Salinivibrio kushneri: one gene and its partner. The protein of the gene in region 1 interacts with the protein of each later gene in a pairwise test. Links are inferred from orthologs where the notes say so. Each region holds a gene or a part of one and is shown in the gene's direction. Other genes may lie near its edges. The genes, in order: bolA and grxD.

Evidence for each region.
Region 2: the proteins of bolA (region 1) and grxD interact in binary tests that used the Escherichia coli proteins (3 or more experiments, as listed by UniProt). The link is inferred for Salinivibrio kushneri from one-to-one orthologs.

What each region holds. Positions count from the first base shown.
Region 1 is NZ_CP114588.1:700,019-703,013, forward strand. What follows is about bases 99-2,767. They hold bolA (transcriptional regulator BolA), read left to right. Parts: upstream 99-1,111; coding sequence 1,112-1,423; downstream 1,424-2,767. Other genes in these bases: N8M53_RS03425 (methyltransferase), read right to left, coding at 99-936; N8M53_RS03435 (Na(+)-translocating NADH-quinone reductase subunit A), read left to right, coding at 1,843-2,767. Also shown: more of N8M53_RS03425, read right to left, coding at 1-98; more of N8M53_RS03435, read left to right, coding at 2,768-2,995. UniProt on the Escherichia coli protein: Transcriptional regulator that plays an important role in general stress response. Has many effects on cell morphology, cell growth and cell division. Acts by regulating the transcription of many genes, including dacA (PBP-5), dacC (PBP-6), ampC and mreB.
Region 2 is NZ_CP114588.1:1,901,481-1,904,749, reverse strand. The notes cover bases 1-2,943. They hold grxD (Grx4 family monothiol glutaredoxin), read left to right. Parts: upstream 1-1,274; coding sequence 1,275-1,613; downstream 1,614-2,943. Other genes in these bases: N8M53_RS08980 (Na+/H+ antiporter family protein), read right to left, coding at 1,717-2,943; sodB (superoxide dismutase [Fe]), read right to left, coding at 408-992; asd (aspartate-semialdehyde dehydrogenase), read left to right, coding at 1-256. Outside these bases: more of N8M53_RS08980, read right to left, coding at 2,944-3,039. UniProt on the Escherichia coli protein: Monothiol glutaredoxin involved in the biogenesis of iron-sulfur clusters.

The sequences.
Region 1 (2,995 bases):
AAACGGTGGGTTGCACAGCACAAGATCGATATCTGTGTGGTCAAAATCGGTCAAGCAATCCCGTGCTGAACATTCAAAGCGACTTGGGTCAATACCATGGCTTTCAAGGTTGTGTTGCGCACTGGCGACGGCCATATGGCTTTCATCGACGGCATAAATGTATGCCTGAGGATTGGTGCGGGCCGCCTGCAGGGCAAGCACACCATTGCCACAACCAAGATCCAGAATTTTTCTTTCTTCGTTCGAGCTTGGGATTTGCGGAAGCATTAAGTAAGCCGCGATATCTAGTTTTTTGGCTGAAAAAACGTTTGGCCAATTAGCCAGACGCATCGAAAATTCAGGCACATTGACATAGCTGCACGGATCGTTCGGTTTTTGTGCAGGAGCGTCCGCAGTGGGGAAGATCAAACGTGCTTTTTTCTTCGCCAATGAGGTGGTGGTGGTGCCAAGCCAGTGCTCAAACTGATTCAGTGTGGAGGTATGGATCTCTTTTGCCTTGGCACCGGCGAGGATGCGTGTGGCCGGCGTTGTTACAGAAGCCAGTTGCTGGAGTTGCCACGCTAACATTTTACTGCTTTTAGGCACCCGCATCATCACCGCATCGAGGGCGGTAGGTAGCGCCTCCATGCTCGAAAGTTGATGGATAGGCGGCAGCTGGTTTTGCTTAAGGTTTGCGGTGGTTGCTTGCTGTGAAACGACAGAATCGCTGATTTGAATCACTTCATAACCTTGCGAGCATGCCCAACAACTTAAGGCGCCAAATTGATCGTTGAGAACTAAAACCCGCGCCCCGTCTTTTAATGGCCAGTTGCTAGCGTGTTCCACCATATATTCATCTGCTGCATCAAACGCTTGCAGCGTTTCATTTTTTCGGCGTGGGTAGCGGTGCAATGTCAGGGTCGATTCGCTACCTGGAATCGCAAGTTGTGTTTTCATGAGAGCGTTTGCGTCGGAGGTCACAGACTGCGTATATTGTCGCACTCACACCACAACTGCAATTCAAACTCGGTGCGTATGCCATTAATGATGACGTGATCAGGCTATTGAATTCGCAATTTTATCGATAACGACTAAGATCTGGGCAACTTGCCCTTAATAGGTTGGGGAAGCCATGAAAATTCAAACGCAAATTACAGAGAAACTGGCACACGCTTTTGCGCCTGTTCATCTTGATGTCCGCAATGAAAGCTATATGCACAATGTGCCCGAAGGCGCAGAGAGTCATTTCAAGGTTGTCGTAGTGTCAGATGAGTTTGAAGGTAAGCGTTTAATACAGCGTCATCGTGCTATCAATACCACCTTGGCGGACGAGCTTGCCAATGATATTCATGCATTGGCTATTCATACTTACACCCCAGAAGAGTGGCAAGAGCAGGCGCAAGCACCAGATTCGCCAGCATGCCGCGGTGGCGGTTTGAAATAATGGTTAGCCAACATGCTTAGGCGTGTTGATTCTTCACGTTATGGCAACAAATTCTTACATAAAGTCATCGGTGGCGATCGTGTCAACGCGCCCCTTGGCACACAACGCTAAGGGCGTGTAGTCGGGGAACGTAACCTTAAGGCGAGCAAAAAAACAACAGTAAAACTGTGAGCTTACAACGAGCATTGTTTGAACAGGTATGCATAATTGCCACGCCCTAGTGACAATACCCATAGAATCAATACTGGGGTTAGTGATAGAATGCCGTGCTTAAAGACTAACCTAGGCTACCTTTGTGTAACGTTATGGTTAGCAGGATGTTGCGACGGTGCGCCCTCAGGCCACCATACAGTCGAAAGTCGTGTCTTTAACTGCGCAATAACAGAATTCTTTTTCCCGTTAATGTAGTGCAAGTGCGTATGATTACAATAAAAAAGGGTTTGGATATCCCCATTGCTGGGACTCCTGCTCAGGTGATAAATGATGGCCCAGCTGTCAAGAAAGTCGCCTTGCTTGGCGAAGAGTACGTTGGAATGCGCCCCACGATGCATGTGCGAGTGGGTGATGTGGTGAAAAAAGGCCAGGGTCTTTTCGAAGATAAGAAAAACCCAGGTGTGGTATTTACTGCTCCAGCAGCTGGTAAAGTGGTTGAAGTCAACCGCGGTGCCAAACGTGTTCTTCAATCTGTCGTCATTGAAGTCGATGGTAACGAGCAAGTCACATTCAGCAAGTATGAAGCTTCGCAACTGGCGTCTCTTGAGCGTCAAGCGGTAGTTGATCAATTGGTTGAATCGGGGATGTGGACTGCGCTCCGCACGCGCCCGTTTAGCCGTTCGCCCGCTATTGATGCGTTGCCGGAAGCTATTTTTGTAAATGCAATGGACACCAATCCGCTCGCCGCGGATCCGAAGGTGATCATTGATGAGCAAAAAGAGGCATTCGTTGCAGGTCTTGATGTACTCTCCCGCTTAACTGACAAAAAAGTGTTTGTCTGTAAGGCGGATGTTGAGTTACCCACCAGTCAGCAACCTAACGTTGAACAACATGTCTTCGCTGGTCCTCACCCAGCAGGCTTAGTTGGCACCCATATCCACCACTTGCGCTCAGCAAGCATGGAGAAAAAGGTGTGGCATCTGAACTACCAAGATGTGATTGCGTTTGGCCACTTGTTCCTTACCGGTGAAATCAACACTGACCGTGTGGTGTCATTGGCAGGCCCGATGGTTAACAAGCCACGCTTGGTGCGCACGCAGTTAGGCGCGAATCTTGATGAGTTGACTGATGGCGAGCTAATGGCGGGTGAAAGCCGTGTTATTTCTGGCTCTGTGCTCTCGGGAACCAAAGCCTCTGGCCCGCATGCTTATTTGGGTCGCTTCCACCTGCAAGTGTCTGTATTGCGTGAAGGCAACGAAAAAGAGCTGTTTGGTTGGTTGTCGCCAGGTAAAAACCGCTTCTCGGTGACGCGTGCCTACCTTGGCCACCTATTCAAAGGCCAACTTTTCAATTTGACCACCTCGACCAACGGCAGTGATCGTTCCATGGTACCAATCGGTAATTATGAGCGAGTAATGC
Region 2 (3,269 bases), 1.2 Mb from region 1 along the record:
TGAAATTGAAGACATGATTGCGTCACATAACGACTGGGTCAGTGTGGTTCCCAATGAGCGCGATGTCACCATGACGGATCTGAGTCCGGCCAAAGTAACAGGCACCATGTCTGTGCCGGTGGGTCGCTTACGTAAACTGGCAATGGGTGACGACTTCCTGAATGCCTTTACCGTGGGTGACCAGCTGTTGTGGGGCGCGGCAGAGCCTCTGCGTCGTACGTTGCGTATTATCTTGTCGGAAAAAGCGCAAGACTAATCACCGAGCGATAACCGTAGCAAGCCGTCAACAGAGTTGGCGGCTTTTTTGTGTCCGATTTTCTTTGTCGCTTAGTTCCAGTCTATTAAGCGCGCATAAAAAAGGAGGCGATAAACGCCTCCTAGCTTCGAGCTTGTTGTCGTCAGTTGACTTAGCCTGCGAAGTTTTTCGCGACGAAGTCCCAGTTAACCAGCTTCCAGAAGGCAGCCAGATAGTCTGGACGTACGTTACGATAATCGATGTAGTAAGCGTGCTCCCAAACGTCCACAGTCAGTAGTGGCGTTTCACCGTCGTGAGTCAGTGGGGTTTCGGCATTTGATGTGTTGACGATCGCCACTGAGCCATCTGCTTTTTTCACCAGCCAGGTCCAGCCAGAGCCAAAGTTGGTAACTGCTGCGTTGGTGAATTGAGTTTTAAACTCGTCGAAAGAGCCAAACGCTTTAGTGATTGCGTCCGCAACGTCACCGGTTGGCTCACCGCCACCGTTAGGGCTTAGGCAGTGCCAGTAGAAGGTGTGGTTCCACACTTGCGCGGCATTGTTGAATACACCGCCTGAAGAGGTTTTGATGATCTCTTCCAGTGACTTACCTTCAAAATCAGTCCCTTCAATCAGACCATTAAGCTTCACTACATAGGTGTTGTGGTGCTTGTCGTAGTGATAGTCCAAGGTTTCTTTTGAGATATGTGGTTCTAGTGCATCTTTTGCGAAAGGGAGTTCTGGTAGTTGGAATGACATTGCTTATATCTCCGTTTTTATCGTGAGAGTGCTTCCTGTAGTCCATCACCGGTGCTCATGTGTGTTGTTGGCCATGAATGCTCACGCGAACAACTCAGCACCTAAGCATCGGGTGTGGCTACTATTTTCGTTTTGCTGAGTGTAGTTTAGCAAGTTTTTACTTTATTAAAAGGATCGCAGTAAAATTTTTATGCCTAATCCCACAAAAGATTTAGGCATTTTTTTCCGGCTTGTTAACCAGTAGAATCAAGGCAAGATTCACAGACAGTGTTCGAGGAAGCAATGGAAACAACGGACAAAATCAAGCAGCAAATCGAAGAAAATGCGATTCTGCTTTACATGAAAGGGTCGCCAAAACTGCCAAGCTGTGGTTTTTCGTCACAAGCCTCTCAAGCGCTTATGTCGTGTGGCGAAAAATTTGCTTATGTGGATGTGTTACAAAACCCAGATATCCGCGCAGAGCTGCCTGTATACGCGCAGTGGCCAACCTTCCCACAACTTTGGATTGAAGGTGAATTGGTCGGTGGTTGTGACATCATTCTGGAAATGTTCCAAAAAGGTGAGCTACAGCCATTGGTCAAAGAAGCGGCCGAGCGCCGTGATGCGAGCGAAAACGAATAACGCTGTTACTGATGTGACAGACATTGAAAAGCCACGTCATGGACGTGGCTTTTTCGTCTTCATCAATGCGTTAAAACACACTTTATGGCTTTAGAACATCCGCTTAGAGCACCATGGCGGCAAGCCAACCAAAGACAATCAAGGGCAAGTTGTAATGAATAAAGGTGGGGACGACTGTATCCCAAATATGCTCGTGCTGACCGTCGGCATTCAGCCCCGATGTGGGGCCCAAGGTGGAGTCAGATGCTGGCGAGCCTGCATCACCTAGCGCTGCTGCGGTGCCAACCAACGCAATCGTTGCCATCGGTGAAAAACCGAATGCCAGTGAGAGTGGCACATAAATCGTAGCGATAATGGGAATGGTCGAGAATGACGAGCCAATCCCCATGGTGACCAGAAGTCCTACCACCAGCATTAAAAAGGCCGCCAGTGGCTTATTCTCACCAATTGAGCCAGATAGGGACGCGACCAAGGATTCCACGCCACCCGTGGCTTTCATGACGGCGGCAAAGCCCGCGGCGGTGATCATGATAAAGCCAATCATCGCCATCATGTGCACGCCTTTGGTAAACACATCCTGGGTGTCTTTCCAGCGGATCACGCCACCAAAGGTAAACACCATAAAACCAGCCAACGAGCCCACAATCATTGAGCCGGCCATTAGCTGTACGCTTAATGCGGCAACAATGGCAATCGCGGCGACCCACAAGTTGCGCGATTGAATGCCTTGGTTTTCCGGCTCAGCGCTTAAGACGTCTTTTTCACTGTATTGGCGTGGCTGACGGTAGCTGATAAAGGTGGCGATCAACAGGCCAACGACCATACCCGCAGCAGGCAACAGCATCGCGGTAGGAACCTGGCTCGCGACCACATCTAAGCCATTGTCATTGAGATTTTTGAGCAAAATGTTGTTCAAAAAGATGCCGCCAAAACCGACCGGTAACACCATATAGGGCATGATCAAGCCAAAAGTAAGCACACAAGCGACCAATCGACGGTCGAGCTTTAAGCGTTGGAACACATGCAATAGTGGAGGGATCACAATAGGGATAAAGGCAATGTGGACCGGAATCGCATTTTGCGACGAAATCGCTAACAGGCCTAAAAGGACTAAAACAACATATTTAAAGGTGGCGGTGTTGGCATCGGTTGGACGCGCGTTTAACTTGCGGATCACCGAGTGCGCAAGCACATCCGTGATCCCAGAACGGCTGATAGCGACGGCAAAGGTGCCGAGCATCGCATAGCTCAGGGCAATGGTGGCACCGCCACCCAGTCCGCCCTCAAAAGCACTAATGGTGTCGGAAATACTAAGACCACCGACCAAGCCGCCAAGGACGGCGCTGAACGTGAGCGCGACAACGACATTTACACGCATAAGCGCCAATGCCAGCATGACGCAGACTGAAATGACTACCGGGTTCATTAAACATTCCTGTTATGGGTGTTGTGGCTGCAGCTTCACTGCAGGGATATCTCTGGTTTTGTAATTAAGCTACCCAGTTTGCGCAAAAATTTGTCCGTGTCGAGGGGAAATCGGCTTTTTTGGTTACTTTCTTTCATGCTTGTCAGCCTTGCTAAAAGTCGCGACCAGTAAAGTAGACAAATAGGAGGTAAGCGTTCGCCGGTGTGTGGCAATACAAGGCGATCCTGATC